3 regions of the Acetomicrobium sp. genome follow, and region 3 is predicted to be linked to each of the others. Evidence: riboswitches for the same ligand, from Rfam matches in the RefSeq annotation. Region 3 holds a riboswitch; each other region holds the start of a gene.
What was found. Region 3 has a riboswitch for molybdenum cofactor ahead of AC5SXE_RS11160 (aldehyde ferredoxin oxidoreductase family protein). Riboswitches for the same ligand answer to the same signal wherever they lie in the genome.
Positions count from the first base shown of each region.

Region 1: linked by a shared signal. The riboswitch ahead of AC5SXE_RS05560 (molybdopterin-dependent oxidoreductase) and the one ahead of AC5SXE_RS11160 (aldehyde ferredoxin oxidoreductase family protein) in region 3 are both predicted to bind molybdenum cofactor.
Region 2: linked by a shared signal. The riboswitch ahead of pruA (L-glutamate gamma-semialdehyde dehydrogenase) and the one ahead of AC5SXE_RS11160 (aldehyde ferredoxin oxidoreductase family protein) in region 3 are both predicted to bind molybdenum cofactor.

Region 1 is NZ_JBWQOQ010000007.1:258,369-263,423, reverse strand. Features, by position in the region: gene AC5SXE_RS05580 (hypothetical protein) at 1-70, opposite strand, end outside; partial or broken gene AC5SXE_RS05575 (molybdopterin cofactor-binding domain-containing protein) at 241-991, opposite strand; gene AC5SXE_RS05570 (molybdopterin cofactor-binding domain-containing protein) at 972-1,541, opposite strand; gene AC5SXE_RS05565 (molybdopterin cofactor-binding domain-containing protein) at 1,432-1,680, opposite strand; gene AC5SXE_RS05560 (molybdopterin-dependent oxidoreductase) at 1,749-2,975, opposite strand; molybdenum cofactor riboswitch at 3,341-3,462, opposite strand; gene AC5SXE_RS05555 (hypothetical protein) at 3,684-4,130, opposite strand; gene AC5SXE_RS05550 (DUF3100 domain-containing protein) at 4,134-4,949, opposite strand; gene AC5SXE_RS05545 (M20 metallopeptidase family protein) at 4,998-5,055, opposite strand, start outside.
Region 2 is NZ_JBWQOQ010000007.1:28,433-33,487, forward strand. Features, by position in the region: gene AC5SXE_RS04170 (YfcC family protein) at 1-1,255, shown strand, start outside; molybdenum cofactor riboswitch at 1,510-1,629, shown strand; gene pruA (L-glutamate gamma-semialdehyde dehydrogenase) at 1,915-3,549, shown strand; gene proC (pyrroline-5-carboxylate reductase) at 3,706-4,509, shown strand; gene hutU (urocanate hydratase) at 4,565-5,055, opposite strand, start outside.
Region 3 is NZ_JBWQOQ010000008.1:290,236-295,290, forward strand. Features, by position in the region: gene AC5SXE_RS11150 (SIR2 family NAD-dependent protein deacylase) at 1-78, opposite strand, end outside; gene AC5SXE_RS11155 (MBL fold metallo-hydrolase) at 300-1,871, shown strand; molybdenum cofactor riboswitch at 2,095-2,218, shown strand; gene AC5SXE_RS11160 (aldehyde ferredoxin oxidoreductase family protein) at 2,240-4,087, shown strand; gene AC5SXE_RS11165 (gamma-glutamyltransferase family protein) at 4,118-5,055, shown strand, end outside.

The DNA.
Region 1 (5,055 bases), on a different contig from region 3:
CCGCCTGACAGTAAGGAAGTTCATCTTGAATGCAGCGTTGCTCAAAATCATCGAGTTTATAGCGCTCCATGAATATTTCCTCCCCAGAATCTTACAATGAGCTCATATAACCAGACTGGTTTGCCCTGAAATTGTGCGCTTTCGGGGAATTCGATAAAAGCAAGTATCATGTCAGTTATCTTTTTATACGCCCGCCCTGACTTTAAACAGTCAAGGGCAGGCGCTTATTGGGCATTTTACCTAGACGCGTTCTCCTCTGAGGCCGGCAAGTATCTTTTCGGGCGTAGCGGGCAGACGGTGAACCCTCACCCCACAGGCATGGTAAATCGCGTTTCCAATGGCGGCGTGCGGGCTGGAAAGGGGCAGCTCTCCTACTCCAGCAGCGCCAAAGGGACCAAACTCGCGGGGATAGTTTTCGAAGTAAACTATTTCTATGTTGTCGGGGATATCCTTGATGTAGGGGAATCCTCCTCCGACGAGAGAGGAGTGTTTCTCGATGTCCTCGAAATCCTCCGAAAGTGCAAGGCCGATCCCCTGAGCTATGCCTCCGTACAACTGGCCGTCGGTCACGAGGCGGTTATTGACTTTTCCTATATCAGCCATCAGGGTCATCTTGTCTACGGCAACCTTGCCTGTTTCGGTATTAACTGAAACCTCGGCAAGAAAGACTCCATACATATAAACTACGAAGGGCCTTCCCTGTCCTTTTTCGTCGCAGGGCACGCCTGGAACGGTATATTGGCCAATGTACTTCAGCGGTTTGCCGGCACTGACGGCTTCGGCGTAGTTCATGTATGTCCCATCGGGCTTTCTGTAGAGACTTGAGCATTTCGGAACAGGCGATTTTGATGGCGCTGCCGGTCAACACCTGCTGGCGTGATCCGCCGGAAGGTCCCGAGTTGGGGGTTTTAGACGTATCGGGCCAGGTGAAGCGTATTCTGTCAGGCGTGATGCCCATTGGACGCAGCGCTTCATGTGCGGTCCCTACCATGCCCATGTCGGCACCTTGGCCGTGGTCCTCCCAGGCGGCTACGACTGGTGACGGTATCGTCGGGATTCAGGACTACCCATACCTCGGAACTATCCGGACCGTCAATCCCGCAGCCGTAAACGGCCATTGAAAGGCCAACACCCTTCTTGATCTTATCGGTGGATTCCCTCTTAGCCCTTTCTTTTGCCTCCTCGTACCTTGGCTTGATGGCTTCAAGCATCTCAGGATAGCTGAAGACTTCAGGTTCCTGGCCGCTCGGGTTTGTCGAGCCTGGACGATAGCAATTTTTGTAGCGTATCTCCCAGGGATCCATGCCGATCTTCTCAGCCAGCTCGTCAATGAGCAGCTCGGAAGAGTAAAGTGATTGCGGAGAGCCGTAAGCCCTAAAGGGAGAACCCCAGACGTGGTTGGTGCAGACCGTTCGTCCTATGCCCCTAATGTTAGGGATGTTGTAACCGGCTCCCATGAACTGTGCGCCTCTGAGCGTAAGCAAATCCCCGAACTCCGAGTAAGGTCCGTGATCTACGAGCATAGTCAGTCTCCATGGCAAGGATTTTGCCGTCTTTGTCTGCAGCAAATTTGATGTTCACAAAAAAGGGAGATCGCTTCCCCGTGTAGGTCATGTGCTGGAAGTAATTGTACCTGAGGAAACAGGGCTTGCCCGTCGCCAGGGCCGCTGCTCCAACCAATCCCTTCCATGGTCGGGCAGAACTTGTATCCAAAGGTGCCGCCCATGGGATTTGACACGAGCGCAATTTTATCGGGCTCTAACGCCAAGACCCGGAGCAATCATTAGTAAATGCAGATGTGCGCCGATGGTCTTGGAATGAATCTTTAGGACGCCGTTGTCATCAATGTAGGCAAAACCAACGTCCGGTTCTATAGTCATGTGAGGTTGTCTTTGCACGTAGAAATCGTCTTCCACAACGTAAGGGGCCTTTTCAAAGATTGGGGCTGTAGGTTCGCCCTTCTCAAGGTTTTGGATATAGTAAACGTTTGGCGTTCCGGGATGGATCTCCAGCGCATCTTCTGCCATGGCTGCCGGGGCGCTCATGTAGGCAGGCAGTACTTCGAGATCAACCTTGACCTTCTCGGCAGCGGCACAAGCGTTTTCATAGGTATCAGCGCAGACTATGGCAATGGCATCGCCGAACTGGAAGACCTTCTCATCACAAAGTATCGGCCGATCCCAACCATCTCCTAAGTTGGTCGGGAAGGTGATTAATCCGGTTATGCGATTTTTACCTTTGATATCCTTGTGCGTGACCACCTTGTAAACGCCAGGCATCTTTTCGGCCTCTGAGATATCGATGTTTTTGATATTTGCGTGGCTCACCGGTGCCTGGACGAGCGCCAGTTGGAGTGTGCCTTCGGGCATCTTTAGACCCAGGTCGGCGCCATAATCTAGCATTCCTGTCGCCTTGGCTACCGAAGTGGGCCTCGGATAGGTAGTGCCCCAAATCCTACCGTCTTCGGGCATTTTGAAATCCAGCTCCGACTCATCCATCTCTCCTCTTAGGACTTTGGCCGCGTCCATGACGGCATCGACGATGGGAATGTAACCTGTACAGCGGCATGCGTTGCGGTTTTTATGAAACCATTCTCTTACTTCTTCCCGAGTCGGGGAAGGATTATTGTCTAAAAGCACCTTGGCCGAGACGATAAAACCAGGGACACAGAAACCGCATTGAGTCACTCCGTGCTTAATAAAAGCCTTTTGGAGGGGGTGTAACTTTTGGGGTGTGCCAATCCCTTCGATGGTTGTTATGGAGTCCCCGTCATTGATCTTGTTGATCTTAATGGCGCATGAACGAACAAGTTTGTCGTTTAATATGACGTAGCAAGCGCCGCACTGTCCTTGTCCACAACCGACTTTCGTTCCTGTCAGACCCAGTTGCTCGCGCAAAACCTTCGCCAGGGTGTCCTTTCCATTTACTACGATGTTGCGTTCCACTCCGTTGACAAAGAACTGCTTTTGGATCATCTCTTACCACTCCTTCTCTTTCATAACGCGGCGCCTTCAAAGTCCATCTCGAATACGAGCCAATGGAACATTTCGGCACCTCTTACTCTCTCACCATATTTGCATGTCTACACTCGTCATGAAATCAGAGAAGAATTCTTGATGATTGACGATCCTATAAAACTACAGACCATTAAAGTAAAATTTCTGCAACACCTCCTTTAAGTAAAACCATATTGTCCGAGCAAAACGTCGCGTCCATCAAAATGCTTTCCGAAGCCCTAGCAAGCTTTGAGGAACAGGTACATATTAAGCTACACTACTAACAAGACTTATGAGGAAACTTGGCAATTTAAACAACCAACCCCCTTCCTCCTGGGAAGGGGGTTGTAATTCCATCTCCTCCTTTCCAAGCGGGAGGCCTTTTCGTTTCCGAAAAGACCCTATCGGTCAATGCTCATAGGTCAAATAACCCTTAGATACCATTGACTCGGAGGTCACATGAATACAACATCATCTACTTGCATGATTAATCATAATAAATGCAAAAACAAATGTCAACTGAATGAGTTACCTCACCTAAAACGTGAGCGAAACTATCAATGCATTGAGTGTGTCTTATCAGCTAGGGCCCTCGTCTTAAATGACGAAGGCCCCTTAACTTCTTTTTTACAAAATGTTACGAAGATTAAATAGTCTTCTTAACCCTCAAATCGAGAAAGTAGGTATTTAAATTTCTCCAATGAGCTTCAAGATTAATTGCGCGATGATCGTTGAACCTATGTAGGTGCCGATGAAAACTATGCAGGAGACGATCAAGATCCTCCATCCCGTCTTTTTAAGCATGCCAAGGTCCTTCCCAATTGAGATACCTGCATAGGCTAGAATTGGTGTAGTGAGAGCCAAAAAGTTAACTTTTTGCGCCCAGGCATTAAAAATTGTCGCACCCGGAAATCCAGGAATGGTTACTATGCATCCGATTGTGACGACGTAGGCTACAGCCGGAATTTTAACCGGAATGACTTTCGCACATATTACCCCAATAATGCTGATGGCGATTAAAAAGATCATACCGGGGATGGCATCGATCATCGGGATATTTGCTCCAACCAGGTTGCCAACCAAAGTAATGACGCCAATTATAATAAGTACTGCGAGAACTTCTATGGTCTTCATGAGTTACGCCTCCCCTGCTGCAGTTTGGCTCGGCTGAGTCCCATATTTTAAGCGGTAAAATTTCCTGTACAGCCATTCCGTCATCGGCAAGGCCATCCACAAGGACATGTAAACGCCATCCAAGCCGGTAAGCATGTTGCTTGCCGCCCCCAGAGCCTGAATCTTATCGGCCATGTCGGGGAACATTGCGCTTAAAGCGCCAACAGAAGCGGTCATCATGCTTGCGCTTCCCACTCCGGAAGCCATGGCTAATGCAAGGGGATGAAAAATTCCCAACGCTGCCGCAAAGGTCGCCATGAGACCGAAAAAAATCGTCCCAAACACCGTACCACATATGTAAACACCCATGACTCCTCGGCCTTCTGGGGTGTCCAAACCATAGATGTCGCCTATTAAAGCCACGTTAGGTTCTCTTGCGATCGAATGAGCTGCGCCTATGGTTTCTCGCTTGAGCCCTAAGTACACCGCCACGGGTACACCGATGATGACCGTACCGAGATTGCCAAATTCCTGCAATATCAATGCAGGACTCGTTCTTAATATCATTGGAATGTTTGGTCCTACCGTCGTTCCGTACTTTGCCATCAATAGCATTAAAGTAACTCCTACTAAACTGCCGGCATCGACCATGTCCTTTTGGCTGGCGAGCCTCAAAAATTTGGGCCCCGAAAGAATTCCCATTATAAGTGCATAAAGCATCGGCAGCAAAACCACCGTGCCTGGTCCGATGGGAAAGGAAAAGGCGCCAATCCATTCAGCTATAATGACGAAAATTAAAACTAAGATATGAAGCTTCCAATTTTTAATAGCTTCAATCATGTTAATGCCTCCTCTCGCGCTTTAGACATACCAATTATGTCAATGTAGTTATTTTGTATTACAGCTTTCGTTAGATCCGCAAGCGATCAGGGCAGTTAAAGCTAAA
Region 2 (5,055 bases), on a different contig from region 3:
CCCACAAAGCTTTCATTACGTCGAGCCCACGCCGGTCGGGTTTTGGGACGTCTTTGCCTCCGTCCCAAAGGGGATGATTGAGGCGGCGGAAGTCATCTTTTTTATCTTTGTCGTGGGCGGAGCCTTCACGATAATTCAGGCGACAGGAGCCATTGATGCGGGGATATCAAAGATCGTGTTGATGTTAAAGGGAAGAGAAAAATTGCTTATTCCTGTAACGATGTTCGTCTTTTCCCTCGGGGGATTGTCCTTTGGTATGTCTGAGGAAACCATCGTCTTTATCCCCATGGGCGTGGCTTTAGCCACTGCCGTCGGCTTTGATCCCCTCGTTGGAACAGCCATCATCTCTACGGGTGCTGCCGTCGGATTTGCGGGCGGCATCCTAAATCCTTTTACAGTGGGCGTGGCTCAAAGCATTTCCGAGTTGCCACTTTTCTCCGGGATCTGGCTTAGAATCGTTGGATTTGCAGTGCTATTCATTGTGGCTTGCTACTACGTGATGCGATATGCCTCCAAGGTTAAAGAAAATCCTAAAGAAAGCATCGTTTACGATCTATTTAAAGAAGAGGAAATATCGGGACAAAGGTTAAACGAGGAATCGAAGCTCACCACGATTCACAAGCTTGTACTGCTGGTGCTCCTATTGTTCTTTGCCTATATGATATACGGGGTTATGGCGAAAGGTTATTACATCATGGAATTGGCAACAATATTTTTAGCTATGGGCATCATATGCGGTTTAATAGGAGGGCTTAATCCTAACGCCGTAGCAAGGGCATTTGTCGAAGGTTCCCAGAGCATAGCCTTTGGAGCGTTGGTGGTGGGAGTTGCAAGGGCCATACTAGTTGTCATGACCGAGGGTCAGATAATCGATACAGTCATTTATTTCCTGGCCAACTGGGTTTCTCGCTTGCCTGGCGCGCTGTCCGCTGCCGGTATGTTTTGGGTCCATACGATTATTAATTTCTTCATACCTTCAGGAAGCGGGCAGGCGATGGCCACAATGCCGATCATGGCTCCCATTGCTGATTTGATAGGAGTTACGCGGCAGACCGCGGTGCTGGCTTACCAATACGGTGACGGATTTACTAACCAGATCATTCCAACTTCAGGTGTGCTGATGGCCACTCTCGGCATGGCCAAGATCCCTTACGAAAGATGGTTTAAATTCATATGGCCTCTTATGGTGTTTTGGCACGTGATCGGGACAATCGTGGTAATTGTAGCTCACATCGTGGGATACGGACCATTTTAATTTTCCTTGGCAAAATTATTCTTCTCTGAATTATGAATACAAGGAGCCCCTCAGGACATAAAAAGTTCGGAGGGGCTCCTATGCTGTTCTTTTAAAGCTCCTGCCACGTTTTTTAGCGATCAAGACATGCTTAGGTGAGCGGACGTGCGCAGAGCCTCCCTTCTTGTTGACATTTAATCACTTTACTTGATATTATCAATAACAGCGATGAGTTCTTTTTTGATAAAGTAAAGATTAAATAAAATCCGTGTTCATAAAATGAGAGCCTCCGAGTCGAAGTCTCTAAGGGCGTTTGGCCTATGAGCATCGACCGATAGGGTCTTTTCGGAAACGGAAAGGCCTCCCGCTTGGAAAGGAGGAAAAGGAATATTATTGTACCCCTTCCCGGCGGGAAGGGGTTTTCTCATTTTAAAGACAAAGCAGCACTAATAGACCTTTAATAAAGGAGGGATGCTCTTGAAATAGATTAACTACTGAGCAACTGCTGGCACTGGCAAGGCCCTGAATAAAACCGGGGAAAAACTGCAACATAGGTTTTTACCGGTTCATGCTCTAAGCCCTTAGTATGCAGTTAAGCATGGCAAATATGCTTGGAGCCGGCCTATGAGTGGTTGAAGCTGAGAGCACTAAGGTTTGAACACTTTAATGAGAGGTGAGCGATGGTGTCCAATGCTGTATTTAAGATAGAAAAACCCAAGAATGAACCCGTGTTGTCCTATGCGCCGGGTACAAAGGAAAGAGAAGAACTAAAAGCTCGTTTGGTTGAGCTCAGAACCCAGGAGATTGAGATACCCCTTATAATCGGTGGCAAGGAAGTGCGCACCGGAAAGTTGGGTATGTGCATAATTCCCCATAACAAAGAAGTGGTGATTGGAAGGTACCATATGGCAGGGGAGAAGGAAGTAAATGATGCTATCGAGGCAGCTCTTGCCGCACGGCACGATTGGGAGTCAATGCCATGGGAGCATAGGGCTTCTATTTTCCTAAAGGCAGCCGAGATGCTCGCCGGAACGTGTCGGTGCACGATTAACGCGGCTACAATGCTTTGTCAGAGCAAGACGGCATATCAAGCTGAGATCGACTCTGCATGCGAGCTTATAGACATGCTGAAGTTTAACGCTTATTTTCTCAATGAAATCTACAAAGAACAGCCCGAGTCTACGAAGGACTCCTGGAACCGAATGGAGTACAGAGCACTTGAAGGGTTTGTCTTTGCTGTAACTCCCTTTAATTTTACCTCCATCGCCGGCAACCTTCCCACCAGCGCTGCTATGGCCGGAAACGTGGTGCTCTGGAAACCCGCCTCCTCCGCCGTGTATTCAGCATATCACGTGATGACTATCCTTCGAAAAGCGGGCCTTCCAGATGGAGTTATAAACTTTATTCCAGGCCCCGGAAATGTACTAGGAAGCATCGCCCTTTTAAATCCATGGCTCGCGGGTGTACACTTCACGGGTTCTACGGCGACGTTCCAGTCCATGTGGCAAACTGTGGGACAAAACTTGCCAAATTACAGGACCTATCCTAGGCTCGTAGGTGAGACAGGCGGAAAGGACTTTGTCTTCGTTCACCCCTCTGCGGATCTTGAGCCATTGGTTACAGCTTTGGTCAGGGGGGCCTTTGAATTCCAGGGGCAGAAATGTTCTGCGGCATCGCGCGCTTATGTCCCTGAGAGCATGTGGCCCGCGTTGAAGAAAAGGCTCGTTGAAGAGATAAGCACGACAAAGATGGGTGACATAGAAGACTTCACAAATTTCATGGGCGCCGTAATCGATGCTCAGGCATTTCGGTCAATAAAAGGGTATATCGACTACGCCAAGGAGTCTCCGGAAGCCGAGATAATCTGCGGCGGGAACGCCGACGACAGCGTTGGCTTTTTCATCGAACCCACCGTAATAGTAACGACCAACCCTCGCTTCAAGACCATGGAAGAAGAGATATTTGGTCCGGTTTTAACAATATATATCTACAAAGATGAGGAAATTGAGGAAGCTTTGGATCTTTGCGATTCAACTTCAATCTATGGACTCACAGGTGCAGTTTTTGCTCAGGACAGAGAAGCCATAGTCAAGATCGAAAAGCGCCTGACCCATGCCGCCGGTAATTTCTACATTAACGATAAGCCCACTGGCGCAGTAATCGCTCAGCAGCCCTTCGGAGGAGCAAGAGCCTCAGGTACCAATGACAAGGCAGGCTCCAAAATCAACATGATGCGCTGGGTAAGCCCGAGAGCCATCAAAGAACACCTCAATCCGCCAGTAGGGTACAGATACCCATTCATGGACGAAAAATAAAGGTTAAGACAAAATGAAGAAAATAACTACCGGCAGCATGCACTTTTGCTAAACGCTGCCGGTAGTTATTTTGACAACTACACAATTTTGTGTTAAAAATTTAAGAGGTTATTCAGAAGATAGAATCAGATAAAACTGAGATGGGAGGCTGGCAAAATGCTAGGTTTTATTGGCGGAGGAGCCATGGCCGAGGCCTTACTTAGAGGTATTTTGGCCAAGGGCTTAGTTCAACCGGATAAGGTGTGGGTATCAGATATCGATGCTAATCGGCTTTCATACCTCAAGGAGTCATTGGGGGTACAAACGACTGCCAGCAATACTGAGATACTGGAAAAATCCCGAATAATTTTCCTAGCAGTAAAGCCCCAGGTGGCGCCTGTCATTCTATCCGAACTAAAGGGTCTCTGGGAGGATAAACACTTGGTAGTTTCCATCATGGCCGGTGTACCTCTTTCTTATTTAAACAAGTACACAGGGCCGGCACGATTGATAAGAGTTATGCCCAATACACCTTGCCTGGTTCAGGCCGGGGCTGCGGCCATAGCGATGGGACCGAATGCAAAAGAATCCGATGTAGACGAAGTTAAAGCTCTGTTGTCCGCTGTCGCGAAGGTCGTCGTTTTGGATGAAAGCTTGTTGGATGCCGTGACAGGGCTCAGCGGTTCTGCACCAGCTTATGTATATATCTTTATTGAAGCACTTGCCGATGGTGGCGTCATGGCCGGTTTGCCGCGCCCGGTAGCTATGACTCTGGCAGCACAGACAGTATTTGGCGCCGCTAAAATGGTAATTGAAACGGGAGAACACCCGGGCAGTCTCAAGGACAGGGTGACCTCTCCAGCCGGTACCACCATTGCCGGCGTAGCTGCACTGGAAGATGGCGGTTTCCGAGGATTGGTGATAAGAGCAGTGGCAGATGCCGCTGAGCGATCAGCTGAGCTGGGACGAGAGAGGGATTAAAAACAAACCCCTCCTAGCCAAAGGGCCTGGAGGGGTTTGTTGACCTACTTATTTCTCATTTTTTGAAGACCTTAGCCACTGTCTCGACAACTAAGTCTTCATCGGGTACGTAGGGGAGGGTAATGTGGTAATCGCTCTTTTGGTTTTCGTTTACCTCGCGGGCAACTTCCATTGCACCGCTGTTTCTTGCCCATGATCTTCTCGCCACGCCAACCAACACGTCCCAGGCGATTGCTCTGTTTATGATCTTATCGATGCGCTCGCTTCCATCGAGTACAAGGCCGAATCCTCCGTTTATGGCCTTGCTTATCCCGACTCCGCCTCCGTTGTGAAGGGCTATCAACGACATCCCGCGAGCTGCGTTTCCTGCGTAGCAATGTACCGCCATGTCCGCCGTTATGTTGCTCCCGTCTTTTATGTTAGCCGTCTCTCTGAAGGGTGAATCCGTCCCGCCCGTGTCGTGGTGATCTCTCCCGAGCATGACGGGCCCAATTTCGCCCCTTCGAACCATTTCGTTGAACTTGCGCGCTATGGCAAGCCTGAGAT
Region 3 (5,055 bases):
CGTGCTCATCCCTGCGCCAGTTAAGACTACCACCTCTTTTTTCCTTAGGTGATCCGCAATGCGTTCTAATACATCCATTTGTACTTCACCCTTGAAGAAAATATTTGTAGACAATTTGCGAAAAATATAGCTGAAAACCAGTCATACTTTTGCTTTGTTTCACTTGGTTTACTGCAATGTACAGTATAGTATGTAAAAAGGGACTAAGCAAGCAATAGGAAAGGTTACTCTGCAACAAAAAGGACTACCCTAAGGTTTTCTCAAAGTATTTGTGAAAATAAACAGGAGGGTTGATGATTTTGTCACTTAAAATGACCTTTTACGATGGGACGAATTGCATTGGTGGCAATAAGATACTGCTGGAAGACAGCGGAGTGGGCCTTTTCATGGATTTTGGCACCAACTTTAAGGCCGAAGGAATGTACTTTGACGAATTCCTCCAGCCCCGAAGCACCTTTGGATTCATGGATCTACTGGTCTTTGGCATGCTGCCCCCGCTTATGGGCATTTATCGTTCCGACCTAGAGTATCCCGGCGTATGGGAAAGATTCTCCGGCCATCCGCTGTTCAAAGAGATAGAAGCACAGGGAGTTCTCCTTTCCCATGCCCATTTTGATCACTGCGGGTATCTTTCCTATCTCAGGGAGGACATTCCGATATTTACTAGCATCACTAGTGCAGTTGTTTGCAAGGCCCTGCAGGATACAGGTGGGGGAGCCAGATTACAGGAAATATGTTATACGGCTCCGCGGGAATTAAAGGATGACTTGCTGAAAACGACCCACTACAAGAAGGTACCGTACTATCAGCGTCCCTATCATGTCTTCGGTAAGGATATCATACCCCCCGCTGCGCATAAATTTTGGGAACGTTGCAGAACTTCTCGGGAGTTGGACTGCCGGCAGTTAGAGGGATGCGGGGACGTTGCTGAGATAGCAAACCTTGAGGTGCGCTTCTGGCCCGTCGATCACTCCATACCTGGCGCAGGGGCTTTTGCTGTGAAAACTTCGGCGGGTTGGGTGGTATATACTGGAGATATCAGGCTCCATGGTAAACGAGGGTGTCTGAGCGAGCGCTTTATTAATGAAGCTGCCAAGCTCAAACCCAGGGCGCTCATCTGCGAGGGAACGCACCCCATGGTTGAGAGACCAGTAACGGAGGAACAAGTGGCCGCCAACTGTTTTCAGGTTGTAAAGGAGACCAACGGCCTGGTGGTGGCTGACTTCGGCCCCAGGAATGTCGAGCGGCTGCTGTCGTTTCTGGAAATAGCCAGGGAGACTGACAGATTGCTGGTTCTCACCCCAAAGGATGTATATTTGCTCGAAGCCCTGCGTGCGGCGGATGAACTCTCTGTTCCTGACCCCTACAAAGATGACAGAATAGCCCTATATGCTCGTCCCAAGGCTGTGCGCCAAAAGTGGGAGGAAGAGTTGCTTGCCATGTTTAGGGAGCGCGCCCCCGAAAGGTTGATGGATGCAGGAAGGGTTAAAGCTGAGCAGGGAAGCTTAATTCTGTGTTTCTCCTACTACGACTTCCACGCCTTGCTGGATATCGAACCAAAATGCGGGACTTACATCTACTCCTCTAGTGAGGCTTTCAATGAAGAGATGCTACTTGATCACGAAAAGGTATGTAACTGGATAAAATTCTTTGGTTTCAAACTGTACGGCGCTTTGGGCAAGGACAGAGAGAAGTCGGGGTTTCATGCCAGTGGCCACATCCACGGCCCAGGGATAGAAGAATTGGTGGAAACGCTGCAACCCGAGGTTCTTGTTCCTGTGCATACAGAAAATACTGAGTTTTTCCGTCGCTTTGATGGGCTGACCAGGGTGATTGTGCCACACCAAGGACTTTCCCTGGAGTTAGACTAACTAATGTTCTTACAATGCTTAAAATAGCCTTTACGAAAAAATGTGATTGAAGTGCTGTTCAGAGTTATAATTAATACGTAAATTAACTATAAAAACATAAGGCAAGTTTTTGTGGGTTAGGAGGTGAGTCAAAAGACTGAGAGGACGTTACCTGGAAAGCAGACAGAAGATCCAGACTATGACTTATTGAAGGAGTTGGTGCGGTAGTCTAAGACGGTACGTTATGTACCATGTTTTCCGAGTTGTCGGCCTTCCTCGCAAGTCAAGGAGATGGCTGCCAGCCGATAGGGCATAGCGGGAAACGGTTATGCCTCCCATCTTTGGAAAGGAAAACAAATGAGTGTGCCTATCCGAGGAGGGGGAGTAAAGTGTATAACTGCTACAATGGGAAGATCTTAAATGTGAATCTTACCGAAAAGAAGTACTGGGTCGAGCAAATTCCGGATGAATGGGTTTTAAACTACATAGGCGGAGAGGGATTTGGAGCTAAATACCTTTCCTTGAACCTTCCAGAAAACGTAGATCCTTTAAGTGAAGATAACAAGCTTCTGTTTATTTGTGGTCCTCTTACCGATACCAAGGCGCCTTCTTGCGGGAGAACGGTAGTGATGTTCAAGTCGCCTTTGACTGGGACGATCGGGGCAGCCAATGCGGGCGGAGCATGGGCGCCGCAGCTTAAAAGGGCAGGTTACGATATGCTCGTGATACACGGGCGCGCCGAATCGCCAACCTACATTTTCATCAATGATGACGAAGTGACCTTTCACTGCGCGGAAAAACTCTGGGGTAAAAGCACCGGTCATACCGAGGAGGCCATAAGAAAGGAGACCGGAAATCCCAAAGCGGAGGTTGCCTGTATCGGAGCTAGCGGCGAAAGGCTTGTCCGATACGCTGCAGTTATGATGGGGAATGATCATGCTGCAGGTCGTGGAGGCGGTGGCGCCGTGATGGGGTCCAAAAACCTAAAGGCCGTTGCCGTTTACGGTTCAGCCGATCGCCTTCCTGTTCATGACCCCGAAAGGTTCGATGCAGCAGTCAAGAAGGCCATCCAAGAACTTTTTGCCGAAGCCTTTGTAAGAGATGAATTAATGAAATACGGGACTCCATCTTTTTTCGATTCAATGAACGCGCTTGGCCTGGTGCCAGCATATAATTGGCAACGCACTACAACAGATTTCGACAAAGAGATCGGATATGAAGCTTATCACAGAAAGTTAGAGGTAAAACAGGACCGTTGTTACAACTGTCCCATAGGTTGCGTGCGCAGGACGAGGATTCCTGAAGGGAAGTACAAAGGACTTTCTGGTACAGGCCCGGAATATGAAACCGTTGCGGCTTTCGGGCAAAAATTGGGCAACACTGATCTTTATTCCATCACTGTTGCGAATTACATTTCTAACGACGCTGGGCTTGACGTCATATCTGCTGGCCAAGTGATCGCTACAGCGATGGAATGGTACGAAAAGGGCATAATTGACGCTACGACCACCGAAGGCTTAGAGCTTACCTGGGGAAACGGAGACGCCATAGTGGAGCTCGTGGAACGTATTGCATTGCGAAAAGGGGCATTTGCAACACTTTTGGGGGAAGGGTCTCTCCGAGCAGCGAAAGAAATCGGAGGGGATGCAGAGAAATACGTCATGCACGTGAAGGGCCTTGAAATGGCTGCTGACGGAGTCAGGGCCAGCAAGGGCGAAGCCTTATCGCACATGATTTCGCCCCGTGGAGCGGATCACTTAAGGCCCTACGGCGCAATAATCGATGCCTTTGGCTATTTGGAAGAAGAGGTGGGTGTATTTGAGCACGTTGATCCCCTTAGCGAGGAGAATAAGGCATGGGTCAAGCCTTTAGAAGAATATTTCATGGCGACCAACTTGCTGGGTGTATGTTTGTTTACGAGCATAACTCTTGCTATAAAAGCAGAGACTTGGGCAGAGCTTTTTAGCAGTGCTACGGGAATGGAATGCTCATATAAAGATCTTTTTAAGATCAGCGAACGAGTCCTTAACCAGGAACGGTTATTTAATGTGAGAGAGGGCTTCACCAGAAAAGACGATTATTTACCTGAACGATTCAGCAAAGAGCCTGCACCGGACGGTCCTGCCAAGGGGTGTGTTGTAAACCAGGATAGGTTGCTCGACCTCATTTACGAGGCCAAGGGGTGGGATTCGCAAGGGATACCTACACGACAAAAACTTGACGAACTTGGGCTTTGAAAGAGATGTAAGGCAAAGGAGGAGAGGAAAATGAAGAGTTGGAAAATTGGGTTTGGGGTATGTTTAGTGTTGTTGTTTTGCATGTCTATTTCTACCTTTGCTTTGGCAGCATCGCCGGGGGTTCCGGTAGGAGCGCCATCACCCTATAGCGCGATGGTCTCAACGGCCCATCCCCTGTCTTCTCAAGTGGGAGCTCAAATATTGGCAAAGGGCGGCAATGCCGTGGATGCTGCTATAGCGGTTCAATTTGCCCTAAACGTAGTGGAACCTATGATGAGCGGCATTGGGGGCGGAGGTTTTATGATGATCTACCTTGCCGATGAGAATAAAGTCCTCATCATCGACTCAAGGGAAAAGGCGCCTTCCGCTGCAACGCCAGATATGTTCCTAAAAGAAGATGGCACCCCCATGGAATTTGCGGATGCCGTACGTTCCGGTAATTCCGTGGGTGTGCCGGGCACTTTGATGGGCCTTTATAAAGCGTACGAACTTTACGGCACGTTGCCTTGGGCAGATCTGATCGAACCTGCAATCGAGCTAGCTGAAAATGGTCACAAGATCAATCGTCCTTTGGCAGAAAGCATAAAAGAGGAAATGAAAAAGTTTAACGATGCAGCCAAAAAAGTGTTCGCGCCCAAGGGAGAACCTTTGCCTGAGGGGACTTTTTTACTCCAGCCTGACCTGGCGAAGACATTTAAGCTCATAAGGGATTACGGTCCGGCGGTTTTCTACGGCAAGATCCCGGACGGATCTGGTGATCTATTGGCGTTAAAGGGCCTCAAAGATACAGACGAAATTAAAGGGGCGATCAAGGCAAAATTCGATGAAAAAAAGATAGCAGAGCATGCCGGTGAAATCGGGAAAGCAGTCGTCGAAACAGTGCGGTCACGTCATGGGCGAATGACGATGGAAGATCTGGCTGGCTACGAGGTAGCTTTGCGGGAGCCCGTGCGAGGCACTTATCGCGG